One region of the Kitasatospora sp. McL0602 genome, then DNA from elsewhere that is predicted to be linked to it. Evidence: riboswitches for the same ligand, from Rfam matches in the RefSeq annotation. Region 1 holds a riboswitch; each other region holds the start of a gene.
The links. A riboswitch is a leader RNA that binds a small molecule or an ion and turns the genes downstream of it on or off. The one in region 1 is predicted to bind cobalamin.
Positions count from the first base shown of each region.

Region 2: linked by a shared signal. The riboswitch ahead of cobN (cobaltochelatase subunit CobN) and the one ahead of ACR68M_RS11285 (ribonucleoside-diphosphate reductase subunit alpha) in region 1 are both predicted to bind cobalamin.
Region 3: linked by a shared signal. The riboswitch ahead of ACR68M_RS07905 (cobalamin biosynthesis protein) and the one ahead of ACR68M_RS11285 (ribonucleoside-diphosphate reductase subunit alpha) in region 1 are both predicted to bind cobalamin.
Region 4: linked by a shared signal. The riboswitch ahead of ACR68M_RS30060 (HoxN/HupN/NixA family nickel/cobalt transporter) and the one ahead of ACR68M_RS11285 (ribonucleoside-diphosphate reductase subunit alpha) in region 1 are both predicted to bind cobalamin.

Region 1 is NZ_CP197246.1:2,508,953-2,512,430, reverse strand. Features, by position in the region: gene ACR68M_RS11285 (ribonucleoside-diphosphate reductase subunit alpha) at 1-2,236, opposite strand, end outside; cobalamin riboswitch at 2,398-2,528, opposite strand; gene ACR68M_RS11280 (GNAT family N-acetyltransferase) at 2,610-3,101, opposite strand; gene ACR68M_RS11275 (helix-turn-helix domain-containing protein) at 3,412-3,478, shown strand, end outside.
Region 2 is NZ_CP197246.1:767,479-770,956, reverse strand. Features, by position in the region: gene cobN (cobaltochelatase subunit CobN) at 1-1,933, opposite strand, end outside; cobalamin riboswitch at 2,093-2,233, opposite strand; gene ACR68M_RS03570 (hypothetical protein) at 2,338-3,478, shown strand, end outside.
Region 3 is NZ_CP197246.1:1,711,074-1,714,551, reverse strand. Features, by position in the region: gene ACR68M_RS07910 (cobyric acid synthase) at 1-281, opposite strand, end outside; gene ACR68M_RS07905 (cobalamin biosynthesis protein) at 278-1,219, opposite strand; cobalamin riboswitch at 1,317-1,458, opposite strand; gene ACR68M_RS07900 (helix-turn-helix domain-containing protein) at 1,692-2,387, shown strand; gene ACR68M_RS07895 (alpha/beta hydrolase) at 2,544-3,478, shown strand, end outside.
Region 4 is NZ_CP197246.1:6,606,823-6,610,300, reverse strand. Features, by position in the region: gene ACR68M_RS30065 (TIGR00645 family protein) at 1-486, shown strand, start outside; gene ACR68M_RS30060 (HoxN/HupN/NixA family nickel/cobalt transporter) at 492-1,619, opposite strand; cobalamin riboswitch at 1,650-1,867, opposite strand; gene ACR68M_RS30055 (ArsR/SmtB family transcription factor) at 1,967-2,332, shown strand; partial or broken gene pdxR (MocR-like pyridoxine biosynthesis transcription factor PdxR) at 2,317-3,478, opposite strand, start outside.

The DNA of each region.
Region 1 (3,478 bases):
TCAGACCGACCTTCCAGGCGTACGCGTACATCGAGCTGAGCTTGCCGATGGTCGGCGCGGCCATGAAGAGGTTCAGCGACTGGCTCTGGTCGATGTACGGCTGCCGGGCGGCGGCCAGGTCGATCAGCGCGCGCTGCGGCAGCTCCCACGCGGTGCGGTAGAGCGAACGGACCTCGGCGGGCAGCCAGTTGAGCTCCTGGACGGAGCCGTTGGCCTCGCGCAGCGCGTCCCGGGTCTGCGTGTCCCAGACGCCCAGCTCCTTGAGCTCGCTGACCAGGTACGGGTTGACCTGGAGGAACTCGCCGGAGAGGGTCTCGCGCTTGAACAGGTTGGACACCTGCGGCTCGATGCACTCGTACACGCCGGCGATCGAGGCGATCGTCGCCGTCGGCGCGATGGCCAGCAGGAGCGAGTTGCGCAGGCCGGTCTCGGCGATGCGCGCCCGAAGGGCCGTCCAACGCTCCGCCCAATGGGGGGCGGTGTCGAAGTGGTCGATGTGCAGCTGGCCACGGGCGGCGCGGGTCTCGGCGTACGCCTCGTGGCGGCCGAGCTGCTCGGCGAGCTCGCTGGAGCGCTCGTAGGCGACCAGCATGATGCGCTCGGCGATCAGGGTGGAGAGCTGCTTGGCCTCGGCGGAGTCGAAGTCGAGCCGGAGCTTGAAGAAGACGTCCTGGAGGCCCATCACGCCGAGGCCGACCGGGCGCCAGCGGGAGTTGGAGGCGCCGGCCTCGGGGGTCGGGTAGAAGTTGATGTCCACCACGCGGTCGAGGAAGGTGACGGCGGTGCGGACGGTCGAGTCCAGCCGCGCCCAGTCCATCGCGTTCAGCAGGTCCGCTGGGGTGGCACCGGCGGCGACGTGGGCGCCGAGGTTGACCGAGCCGAGGTTGCAGACGGCCGTCTCGGAGTCGTCCGTGACCTCGAGGATCTCGGTGCAGAGGTTCGAGGAGTGCACGGTGCGGCCGGGCACGGCGGTCTGGTTGGCGGCGCGGTTGGAGGCGTCCTTGAAGGTCATCCAGCCGTTGCCGGTCTGCGCCAGGGTGCGCATCATCCGGGCGTAGAGGGTCTGCGCGGGGATGGTGCGGACGGCCTTGCCCTCGGCCTCGGCCTTCAGGTACGCGGCGTCGAAGTCGGCGCCCCAGAGGTCGACTAGCTCGGGGGTGTCGGCGGGGGAGAAGAGTGACCAGTCGGTGCCGGCGTTGACGCGGCGCATGAACTCGTCCGGGATCCAGTGGGCGAGGTTCAGGTTGTGCGTACGCCGGGCCTCCTCACCGGTGTTGTCGCGAAGCTCCAGGAACTCCTCGATGTCCGCGTGCCAGGTCTCCAGGTAGACGCAGGCCGCGCCCTTACGGCGGCCGCCCTGGTTGACGGCCGCGACGGAGGAGTCGAGGGTGCGCAGGAACGGCACGATGCCGTTGGACTTGCCGTTGGTGCCCCGGATCAGCGAGCCGCGCGAGCGGATGCGGGAGTACGAGAGGCCGATGCCGCCGGCGTGCTTGGACAGCCGGGCGATCTGCGCGTAGCGCGAGTAGATCGAGTCCAGGTTGTCGAGCGGCGAGTCCAGCAGGTAGCAGCTGGACATCTGCGGGTGCTTGGTGCCGGAGTTGAAGAGCGTGGGCGAGGAGGGCAGGTAGGAGAGCGCGCTCATCAGCGCGTACAGCTCGGCGACCTCGCGGACGGACTGCTCGCTGTCGCCGACCGCCAGGCCGCAGGCGACACGGAGCAGGAAGTGCTGCGGGGTCTCGATGACCTTGCGGGTGATCGGGTGGCGCAGCAGGTACCGGGACTGCACGGTGCGCAGGCCGAAGTACTCGAAGCGGTCGTCGCCCCGCTGGTCGATCAGCTCGTCCAGGCTGTCGGAGTGCTTGGCGACGAAGGCCGCGGTGGTGTCGCCGATCAGGCCCTCGGCGTGGCCGACCTGGATCGAGGCGGAGAAGTTCAGCGCGCCCTGGCCGACGGCCTCGTCGGAGATCTCCAGTGCGAGCAGGCGGGCGGCGAGCTTCGAGTACTGCGGGTCCTCGGCGATCATCGAGGCGGCGGCCTCGACGGCCAGGCCGCGCAGCTCGGCGAAGTCGGAGCCGGCGTTGCGGCCGCGCAGGGCGGCGGCGGCGACGTGGCCCGGGTCCACCTGCGGGAGGTCGACGCTGCGGTCGGTGAGGAGCCGGAGGAGCGCAGCACCGGGGTCGGTCTGGGCGTGGTCGGCGGAACCCTGGGACGGCAGGGCAACTGCGATGGTCAAGGCGCTCTCTCCTGGCGGCGGCGGAACGACGAGGGGTGTCGTCGGGCCGGTCTGGGCGCAGGGGAATGGCGCGCGACGCACCTCGGGTGCGCGCGTTTCGACCCCCCGGCCCGCCCGCGAGGCCCGGACGTGTAGCTGTGCTGCAAGGCGTCTGCGGGGAAGCCGTGTGCACACCGTCGGCAGGTCATCGGACTCGCGGGGGCGTCTCGGGAGACGGCCGCTCACCGCTGCGGGGCAGTCTCAGATTCTCACTGAGTTCCCCTGCTTCGACAGCGAGAGCGAGCATACATGTTGTGGCGGAGGGAGGATGCGACCCCAGATGTAGTGCCGCGTGTCGTGGTCGGGTGGTAGCGGGGAGCCACCGTACGACCCGTCAGAAGCTGATCGCGTACGTCAGGAGGTCGATCCCCGGGCGCGGCGCCCAGTCCCGCTCGGGGGTACGGACGAAGCCCACCCGCTCGTAGATCCGGTGCGCCGCCTTCATCGAGGGGCGGGTGGAGAAGGCCATCCCGGCGAGCCCGAGCTCCCGGCTGCGGGCCATCGCGGCCCGGACGAGAGCCTCTCCGACACCCCGACCCTGGGCCGCCGAGGCGACCGCGAGCATCCGGATCTCGCCCTCGTGCGGCTGGGCGATGTCGGCCCATTCGGTGCCGCCGGTTGCGAACGTCACACAGCCGAGGACGCGGCCGTCGGCGTCGGCAGCGACGAGCAGCTCGGCCTCGTCGGCGCGGCGGCGGGGGTCGCGCAGGAGTTCGACGTACGGGCTCGCGGGGTCGGTGTGGCCGCCGCCGACGAAGGCCTCGACGGTGACGGCTCCGGCTGCTTCGAGGTCCTCTTCGCGGGCTCGGCGGATGACGATGTCCATCGGACAAGTGTGCCCGAAGAGATGTTCGAAGCGGCGGGCAGGGTGCCGCGCAGGCGGTCCGGCAGGGCCGGGTCGACGGGGTAGCCGGTGGGGCGGTGCCAGTTGTCGCGGCCGGTGCGGGCATGGCGGTCGACGTCCCGGCCGATCAGGGTGCCGAGCAGGCCGAAGCCGCCGACCGCGCCGAGCAGGCCGAGTGCGTTCGCGAAGGTCTCCGAGGTCATGCCCACCAGCCTTCCGGCCGCGGGCGGGCGTCACGAGTGGCAGGAACGACCTATTGCATCGAAATCCTGCCACTGGCACGCTGGGGTGCATGCTGAAGAACGTCGTCGCCGTGGTGCTGGAGCCCGTCCACCCCTTCGAGCTGGGCGTCGCCTGCG
Region 2 (3,478 bases), 1.7 Mb from region 1:
CCTCGTCCTCGGGGCGCTCCTTCAGCCCGAGGTCGTGGTCGAGCCGGGCGGCCTGGATCAGCGTCCAGATCTGGGCGCGGATCGCGGGCAGCTTGGCCGGGTCCATCGCGGCGATGTTGGAGTGCTCGTCGAGCAGCTGCTCCAGCCGGGCGATGTCGCCGTACGAGTCGGCGCGGGCCATCGGCGGCACCAGGTGGTCGACCAGCGTCGCGTGGGCGCGGCGCTTGGCCTGGGTGCCCTCGCCCGGGTCGTTGACCAGGAAGGGGTACACCAGCGGGAGGTCGCCGAGCACGGCGTCCGGGCCGCAGTCGGCGGAGAGCGCGGCGGTCTTGCCGGGCAGCCACTCCAGGTTGCCGTGCTTGCCGAGGTGGACGACCGCGTGGGCGCCGAAGCCGCCGTCCTCCTGCGCGGCCGCGATCCAGCGGTAGGCGGCCAGGTAGTGGTGGCTCGGGGGGAGATCCGGGTCGTGGTAGATCGCGACCGGGTTCTCGCCGAAGCCGCGCGGCGGCTGGATCAGCACGAGCAGGTTGCCCGAGCGGACGGCCGCGAGCACGATGTCGCCGTCCGGGTTCTGCGAGCGGTCGACGTACAGCTCGCCCGGCGCCGGGCCCCAGTGCTCCTCGACGTGGGTGCGCAGGCCCTCGGGGAGGGTCGCGTACCAGCGGCGGTAGTCGGCGGCCGGGATGCGGACGGGGTTGCGGGCGAGCTGGTCCTCCGTCAGCCAGTCCTGGTCGTAGCCGCCGGCCGAGATCAGGGCGTGGATCAGCGCGTCGCCCTCGTGGCCGTCGCCGGTGATGTCCAGGCCCGGCAGGTCGGTGCCGAGGTCCATGCCCTCGGCGCGCAGGCGGGCGAGCAGGCGCATCGCGCTGGCCGGGGTGTCCAGGCCCACCGCGTTGCCGACCCGGGCGTGCTTGGTCGGGTACGCGGACAGGACGAGGGCCAGGCGGCGCTCGGCGGCCGGGGTGTAGCGCAGCCGGGCGTGGGCGACGGCGATGCCCGCGACGCGGGCGGCCCGCTCGGGGTCGGCGGCGTAGACGGTGAGGCCGTCCTCGTCCAGCTCCTTGAAGGAGAACGGGACGGTGATCAGGCGGCCGTCGAACTCGGGGACGGCGATCTGCGTCGCGGTGTCCAGCGGCGAGAGGCCGTCGTCGCTGGACTCCCAGGCGGCGCGGGACCAGGTCAGGCAGAGCGCCTGGAGGATCGGGCGGTCCAGGGCGGCGAGCGCGCCCGCGTCCCACGCCTCCTCGTCGCCGCCCGCCTGGGCGTCGGCCGGGCGGGTGCCGCCCGCCGCGAGGACGGTGGTGACGATCGCGTCGGCCCGGCCCAGCTCGGCCAGCAGATCGGCGTCGGCGCCGCGCAGCGAGGAGCAGTAGAGCGGCCTCGGCCGGGCGCCCTTGGCCTCGATGGCCTGGCAGAGCGTCTCGACGAAGGCGGTGTTGCCGCTCATGTGGTGGGCGCGGTAGTAGAGGACCGCGATGACCGGGCCGTCGGTGTCGGCGGCGGTGCGCTCCAGCGGGCCCCACTCGGGCGCGGAGGCGGGCGCGGCGAAGCCGTGGCCGGTCAGCAGCACGGTGTCGGAGAGGAAGGCGCCGAGCTCGGCCAGGTTGGCCGGGCCGCCGTGCGCGAGGTAGGCGTGCGCCTCGGCGGCGATCCCGGCGGGGACGGTGGAGAGCTCCATCAGCTGGGCGTCCGGGGCCTGCTCACCCGTCAGCACGATCACCGGGCGGGGGCCCGCGAGCAGCGCGTCCAGACCCTCCTGCCAGGCCCGGCGCCCGCCGAGCAGCCGGACGACCACCAGCTCGGTGCCCTCCAGCAGCTCGGGCAGCGCCTCGGCGGTGAGCCGGGCCGGGTTGCCGAGGCGGAAGTCGACCGGGCCCTGCGAGGCACGGGCGCTCAGCAGGTCGGTGTCGGAGGTCGAAAGGAGAAGGATCATGCGGAGGCCCTCCCGGCCACGAAGACGCCCCGAGCGGCAGGGAGCGAAGGAGTGAGATGCGACGGCACGGCGAGAGACGGCTCTGGGAGCAGGGGCGTGCGACAGCGGCGCATAGGTCTTGCCTTCCTCGGGGTCCGCGCCCCGTGGGATACCCCTGGTGGGGGCTTGTCGAGGACGGCAGGAGTTCCTGGCTCCCACGGCCGGTGAGCCGTGGTCACAGTGGCGGGACCGCACCGGTATTGCACCGGTTTCCTCCCCTTGGCGCCGTCGCTGGCGTGGGCCCGCCGCGAGACGAGCCCGGGAGCATCGTACGGGGTGGTGATGGGCGGGGACAGGGAGCCATCGGATCGGGTGTGATCCACACGGCAGCGGTACGACGGCGGATCGTGGGTATGCTCGCCGCCATGTCACCCCGACCCGACACCGCCGAGCCGGGCCCCGGCGCGCCCGACCGCGCGCGCTCGGACGCCTGCCCCGGGGCCCTTCGTCTGCACACGGCCGACGACGGAGCCCTCGCCCGGGTCCGGATACCGGGCGGACTTCTGACGGACCGTCAGGCGCGCGCACTGGCCGACGCCGCGAGCGAACTCGGCGACGGAGCGCTGGAGACCACCTCCCGCGGCAACGTCCAACTCCGTGGCCTGCCCGCCGACTCCGGCCTCGAACTCGGCCGCCGGTTGCGCGCCGCCGGGCTGCTCCCCTCGGACACCCACGAACGCGTCCGCAACATCGTCGCCTCCCCGGCCGCCGGTCTCGACGGCGACGGGCACGCCGACGTCCAGCGCTGGACGCGCGAGCTCGACGCCGCGCTCTGCGCGAGCGGCTGGGCCGCCGCCCTGTCCGGCAAGTTCCTCTTCGCCCTCGACGACGGGCGCGGCGACGTCGCCACCCTCGACGCCGATGTGACATTGATCGCAACCCCCGACGGCGGCGCCCTGCTGCGCCTCGGCCGAGCCGCCACGGCCCGCCGGGTGCCGCCCGATGAGGCCGTGCAGCACGCACTGGAGGCGGCCCGGGAGTTCCTGGACGCCGTCCGGGACGCGGGCATGCGGGCCTGGCACGTACGCGAACTGCCGCTGCCCCCGGGCTCCGAGCCGCTGCCGGTCCTCGCCGTGGCCGCTCCGCAGGTCGGGGTGCTGCCGGGCGGGCTGTCCGTCGGCCTGCAGTTCGGGCGGGTGAGCGCCGCGCAGTGGCGGTCGCTCGCGGACGCCTCGGCGGGCTCACTGCGCGTCACGCCCTGGCGGACGGTGGTGCTGCCCGGCGCCGCCCCCGAGCGGCTCGCGGAGCTGGCGGCGGCCGGGCTGCGGACGACCCCCGGCACGGCCTGGGAGCGCGCCAGCGCCTGCACCGGCGCCCCCGGCTGCGCCAAGTCGCTCGCCGACGTACGGGCTGACGCGACCTCGGCGCTCGACGCCTCACACGGCGGCGGGCTGCTGCCCGTGCACTGGTCGGGCTGCGAACGGCGGTGCGGGCACCCTGCCGGGGAGTGGGTGGACGTGCTCGCGACTGGGCAGGGCTACCGGGTGGCCGTCGTGGGGGCGGCCG
Region 3 (3,478 bases), 800 kb from region 1:
TTCCCGAGCAGCACGACCTGGCTGCGGCCGTCGGCGCCGGGCTTGAGCAGCACCGGGTTCATCGCCGCCTCGGGCTCGACCCGGGCGGCGGCGGCCTGCATCGCCTGGGCGCGGCCGATCTCGGCGCCGTCGGCCGTGACGAAGGAGTTCAGCGACATGTTCTGCGCCTTGAACGGCGCCACCCGCACCCCCTGCCGGGCCAGCCAACGGCAGATCCCCGCCGTCACCACGCTCTTCCCGGCATCCGAGGTCGTCCCCGCCACCAACAGCGCGCCGCTCATGCCCCACCCCTCTTCCTCAGCAGTCCGGCAGCGGCGGTGACCGCAAGTGCCAGCACCCCGACCCGGCGTGACAGTACGCAGGCCCGCTCGATGTCGTCGACGGCCACCGGCCGCAGCTCGGCCCCCAGCACCGGCCGGTGCTCGACCCGGGTGCCGTACGCGAGGGTGCCGCCGAGGCGCACGCCGAGTGCCCCGGCGAAGCTGGATTCGGCCTGCCCGGCGTTGGGGCTCGGGTGCGAGGAGCCGTCCCGCCGCCAGACCTGCCACGCGGTACGGGGTGCGGGCGCCGCGGCGACGGTCAGCAGGGCGGTCAGCCGGGCGCCGGGCCAGCCCGCGACGTCGTCCAGCCGGGCGGCGGCCCAGCCGAACCGGCGGTAGCGCTCCGAGTGGTGGCCGACCATCGCGTCCAGCGTGTTGACGGCCCGGAAGGCGAGCAGGCCGGGCGCACCGGCCACCGCCCCCCACACCAGGGCGTTGACCACGGCGTCGGCGGTGTTCTCGGCGACCGACTCGACCACGGCGCGGGCGATCTGCGCCTCGTCCAGGCCGCTCGGGTCGCGCCCGCACAGGTGCGGCAGGCGCTCGCGCGCCGCGTCGAGCCGACCGGCCGTCAGGTGCCCGCCGATGGTCCGGGCCTCCCGGGTCAGCGAGGTGCCGCCGAGCACCGTCCAGGTCGCGGCGGCGGCCAGCGCGGCCCGCCCGGCCCAGGCCCGCCCGAGGGTGCGCTCGGCGAGCACGGCACCGGCCGCGACGGCGCCCACGCAGGCGGTGGTGTGCAGCGCTCCGGCGCCCCGGTGGTCACGCCAGAGCGCACGCTCCAGGCGCCCGGCGGCCGAGCCGAAGACGGCGACGGGGTGGCCACGGCGCGGGTCGGCGTACCGGGCGTCGGCCAGATACCCGAGGACACTGCCGATCGCGAAGGCGGAACCCCGCCTCAACGCGCGCACGGCGCAGCGAAGGCTCGGTCGGTCGGCGGTCGGCTCGCGACCGGGGCAGCCTGCATGGCGTGCGTGTCCTCACTCAGGGTCCGCGCCCTGGATCGACGTACCGAAGGCGAGAGTCTCCTGGCTCCCGAGGTCGCCCGTGGACTCTCGTCCGTCGGCTCCCCGGTGACAGTGGCGGGACCGCGCCGGATTCGCACCGGCTTCCTCTCCTTGCCTCCGTTCGGCTGAAAGATCCCACCACGCCGTTCGACCGGGAGTCAACAAACGACTCCGGAGGGCTTGCTCACAGGCGGCACTACCCGCGTAGCCTCACTGCGCGTCGACGGTCCGTCATTACCTCCGAGTAGGGCGGCCTCTCACGGCCTGCCCGCTGTACGATCCACCAACTCCCGCTCGGGCCCGGCCGTCGGGGTTCGTGTCTTCAGCGGGTGTGAGACGGCCGAATCGCCCCCGTACGGTCACTTGAATGCGACGCAGACCGCCCAATCCTGCCCCCACCCCCGTGCCCTTCTCCCCGGCTGCCGCCCGCGCCCACCGCGCCGGCCTGGGCCTCACCCCGGGGCAGGTGGCCGAGGGCATGGCCGCACACGGCGTCCGGCTGCTGCCCTCGCACGTGATCGGCTGGGAGAGCGGCGAGCTGCGCCCCACCGAGGAGGAGTTCATCGCGCTGGCCCGCGCCCTCTGGTGCCCGCCCGCCCAGCTGATGGGCACTCACCCCGGCACCCTCCGCGACTTCCGCGTCGCCCGGGAGCTCAGCCCGGAGCAGGCCGCCCAGCGGATCGGCATCTCCGCCGCCGCCTACGAGAAGGTCGAGGCCGGCGGCAGGTGGACGGGCGACGCCGACCAGTCCCACGCCCTCGCCCACACCCTCGGCATGAGCCTGCGGGCCCTGCTGTACGTGACCAGCCGTCAGGACGAGCTCGACAAGCTGCTGCGCAGCTGCGTGGACGGCCGCTGGCAGGGCCAGCTGAAGCCCGTCGCCCGCCTCGTCCCCGTCCCCCGCGAGGTCCTCTCCGTCGTCCTGGCCGCCCTCCAGGCCGACTACCAGGTCCCCATGCACTGGGGCACCTCCACCCCCGCCGCCGACCAGACCCCCACCGTCCCGCTGGCCCAACGCTTCTGGGAGCTGCTCTCCCAGCACCACACGGACATCCCGGTCTGACGCAGGGGACTCTGTGCCGCCGGTTCCCCGCGCCCCTGGTGGTCAACGCCCCAGTATGTGAGCCCCACGGACGGGCGCCCCCCGCTGGCAGGGGGTCGGGCGCGGTAGTGGACTGGGAAGCACCGAACCGCCCACCTGTCACACCCGGGGAGTGCCATGCGCTGGCAGACCGCCACGATCACCGCCGCCGCTGCCGTCGGGACGGGAGCGGCGGTCCTGCTGCTCGGCCGCCGGGTCTCCGAGCAGACCGTCCGCCCCGGCGCCCGGCCGGCGCCCAGCACGGTGCTGCGGGTGCACGGCCTGGCCGCCGGGCGGGTGGCCCTGACGCGTACGCCGGAGACGGCCCGCCCCGGGCGGTACGCGCTGGAGTGGGGGACGGGCGGCCACGCGGTGGTCGGCGAGATCCTGGGGACGGACGTGCAGACCGTGACGCGCCGCCTGGAGCGAGCGGGCAGCGGCACGCTGGAGGTCGGCACCGAGCTGCGGATCACCCCCCGGGTGTACGTCGGTGACCCGATGTCCGCGCTCGCGCTGCCGTTCAGCGAGACGGCCGCCGAGGGTGAGCTCGGCCAGCTGCCCGCCTGGTACACGCCCGGCGTGCGCGGCACCTGGGTGGTGCTCGTCCACGGCCCCGGCGCGGACCGCTCGCAGGCGCTGCCGGTGCTCCCCGTCCTCGGCTCGCTCCAGCTGCCCACCCTCACCGTCACCTACCGGGGTGACGAGGACGCCCCCGCCTCCCCGGACGGGCTCGGGCACTTCGGCGAGACGGAGTGGCGGGACGTCGAGGCGGCCGTCCGCCTCGCGCTGGACAGCGGCGCCGGGCGGGTCATCCTGTACGGCTGGTCGCTGGGGGCGACCATCGCGCTCCAGACCGCCGCGCGCTCGGCCTGGCGGGAGAAGATCTGCGGGCTGGTGCTGGACTCGCCCGTCCTCGACTGGCCCGCGACGGTGCGGCGGGGTGCCGTCCGCACCGGTGTCCCGGCGCCGCTCGCCTCGCTCGGCGCGCTGGCCGCCGAAGGGCGGACCAAGGTCGACCTCGCCGACTTCGCCCGCCTCGCCTCCGGCGCCGACCTGCACGTGCCGACGCTGCT
Region 4 (3,478 bases), 4.1 Mb from region 1:
CAGGGCGTGTACGTCGTCCAGTTCTTCCACGAGCTCTGGCGGCTGATCTCCGAGGTGATCAGCGGGGAGGTCGGCGAGAGCCAGGTGATGCTCACCGTGCTGAACCTGGTCGACGTGGTGATGATCGCCAACCTGCTCATCATGGTGATCGTCGGCGGCTACGAGACCTTCGTCTCCCGGATCGGCCTCCAGGGCCACCGGGACCAGCCGGAGTGGCTCTCGCACGTCAACTCCAACGTGCTGAAGGTCAAGCTGGCCACCGCGATCGTCGGGATCTCCTCGATCCACCTGCTCCAGATGTTCGTCAACGTGCAGCACACCCCGCGCGACTCCCTGCTCTGGGGCACGGTGATCCACATGGCGTTCATCTGCTCCGCCGCGATCCTCGCCTTCATGGCCGGGCCGCTGGACCAGCCCCACCACGGCCACCCGGCCCAGCCCGCCGCCCAGCCGCTCCCGGAGCAGGCCGCAGCCACCGGCCACTGACGCCGCTACTGCTCCTCGACCGCGCCCTTGGCGGACCAGCGGTGCTCGACCTTGGCCAGCCGCCAGTAGGCCAGGGCTGCGGCCCAGACCACCACGAAGAGGCCGACGATCGCGAAACCGACGTTGTCGAGGCTCAGCTCGGCGACCCAGCCCGTCACCGGGTCGGTGAGGCCGAACTTCTCGTGGGCGACGCCGACCAGCTCGATGGTGCCGATGACGAAGGCCACCGCGATCGACAGCCCGGTGATGGTGAGGTTGTAGTAGACCTTCCGGACGGGGTTGGAGAACGCCCACTGGTAGGCGAAGTTCATGAACGTGCCGTCGAGGGTGTCGAAGAGGCTCATCCCGGACGCGAAGAGCAGCGGCAGGCAGACGATCGCGTACCAGGGCAGCCCGGCGGCGGCGCCGGAGCCGGCCATCACCATCAGCGTGACCTCGGTCGCGGTGTCGAAGCCCAGGCCCAGCAGCATGCCGACGGGGAACATCTGCCCCGGGCGGGTGATCGAGCGGGTGGCCCGGCCCAGGATGCGGTTCATCATGCCGCGCGAGTTGAGGTGCTGCTCGAGCTCCGCCTCGTCGTACTGGCCCGCCCGCATCGCCCGGAAGACCCGCAGGATGCCGGTCAGTGCCGCCAGGTTGAGGGCGGCGATCAGGTAGAGGAAGGCGCCGGAGGTGGTGGTGCCGATCAGGCCGAGCACCTTGTGCGTGGTGGACTCGTCGTTCATCAGCGTCCCCGCCAGGGCCGCTCCCCCGGCGACCAGGCCGGCCATCACCACGACCATCGAGGAGTGGCCGAGGGCGAACCAGAAGCCGACCGAGACCGGGCGCTTGCCGTCCGCCATCAGCTTGCGGGTGGTGTTGTCGATCACCGCGATGTGGTCGGCGTCGAAGGCGTGCCGCATGCCCAGGGTGTAGGCGGTGATCCCGAGGCCGACACCGAAGACCTGGGTGCCGACCTTGTAGTTCGCGGGCACCACCAGGAAGAACAGCGTGCCGAAGGCCAGCACGTGCATCAGCAGGATCACGGCGATCAGCCCGGCGGTACGGACGGTGTCCTCGCGCTTCCAGCGGAAGCCGGTGGCCTCACGGCCCGGTATGAGTCTCGGGGCAGCACTGATTTCGGGCAGGGTCATCTGCGGTCACGCTCCAACACCTCGTGGATCACTTCGTGAAGTGCCGTGGCCGGTCTCCTGGCTGACAGGTCGATGCGCCCGCACCCGGCCTTCCCAGCCGCCTCACGACGGCCAGTGACCCCCCTGACCCTGGGCGGGGTGGGGATGGTGCGAGCACTACCTGATCACAGTGGCGAGGGCCGCTCCGGGCTGAGACCCCTGGGGGCCTGTCACCGGTCTTCCCGAGCACCACGGCGTGCACCACCGTAGGGGTGACCGAGCATCAGCTGCAAGCCTGCACACCTGCGCAGGTGTGTGAATCGCACCGCTCGGGAGCCGCCCGGCGCGCGGGTGCCAGAATGCTGGGTATGCATCTCGTCCCCTCCGACCGCGCCGCCCACCGGACCATCGACGGCCACCGGGTCTGCGACGCCATCGCCGCCATCGGCGACGCCGGGCACGTCCGGTCCTGGGCCGAGCGCTTCGCGCTGCTCGCCGACCCCGGTCGGCTCGCCCTGCTGCTCGCGCTGCACGAGACCGGCCCGCTCGCCGTCTCCGACCTGGCCGTCGCGACCGGGATGCGCGACCCGGCGGTCTCCCAGGCCCTCCGCCTGCTCCGAGCCGGCGGCCTGGTCGAGGGCGAGCGGGACGGCCGGATCGTGCGCTACCGCCTTGTCGACATGTCGATCGCCGAGGTGCTCGAGCACGGCGTGCTCGGCTACCGGGAGGCCTGAGCCTGCTCGGACGGCCCGGACGGGTCAGACAGGGCGGCCGAGAGCGCGTCGAGGGCGGCCGGGTAGGCCCGCTCGGACGGCGCCGCGAAGCCGACGAGCAGGCCCTGCGGGCGGCCGCCCGGCTCGTGGTGCAGCTCGGTGAGACCGCGGACGGCGACACCCCGCCGGGCGCAGCCCGCCATCAGCCGCTCTTCGGCCGGGTCTTCCGCAGGGAGTGTGACGAGGGCGTGCAGCCCGGCGGGCACGCCGTGCACGGTCAGGGCGGGGTGGGCGGCCAGCCGGTCGAGGAGGAGCTCGCGGCGGCGGCGGTAGCGCAGCCGGGCGGCGCGGATCTGGCGGTCGTAGGCGTGGGTGGTGATCAGGTCGGCGAGGACGAGCTGCCCCAGGGTCTCGGTGTACATGTCCGCCGCCTGCTTGGCCCGCACCACCGGCGCCACCAGGTCCGGCGGCAGGACCATCCAGCCGAGCCGGAGGGCCGGGCCGAGGGTCTTGGACGCCGTACCGCAGTACACGACGTGCCCGGGTGCCATCCCCTGGAGGGCGCCGACGGGCTGGCGGTCGTAGCGGAACTCGCCGTCGTAGTCGTCCTCCACGATCAGTCCGCCGGTGGCACGGGCCCACCCGCACAGGGTCTGACGGCGGCGCGGGTGCAGCGGCACGCCGGTCGGGTACTGGTGCGCAGGCGTGAGGAAGGCCGCCCCGACGTCCGCCGTCAGCTGCTCGACGCGGGCGCCGTGGGCGTCGACGGGCAGGGCGAGGGTGCGGAGGCCGGAGCGTTGGACGACCGCGCGGTAGACGTTGTGGCCCGGGTCCTCGGCGGCGACTCGGTCGGCGCCGCCGCTGCGCAGCACCTCGCAGAGCAGGCCCACGGACTGGTAGTACCCGGAGGTGACGACGACGCGGTCGGGGGTGGTGAGCACGCCCCGGGTGCGGCCGAGGTAGTCGGCGAGCGCGGTGCGCAGCTCGATCCGGCCCTGCGGGTCTCCGGCGCCGAAGGCCTCCGGCCGGACCCGGGTGAGCACCCGACGGGTGGCGGCGAGCCAGGCGCGGGCGGGGAAGGCGCTGACGTCGGCAGCCCGGGGCGCAGGTCGTGCGCGGGCAGCGTCGGTGCCGGTGCCGGCAGCACCGGGGCGGGAGCCCGGGGCG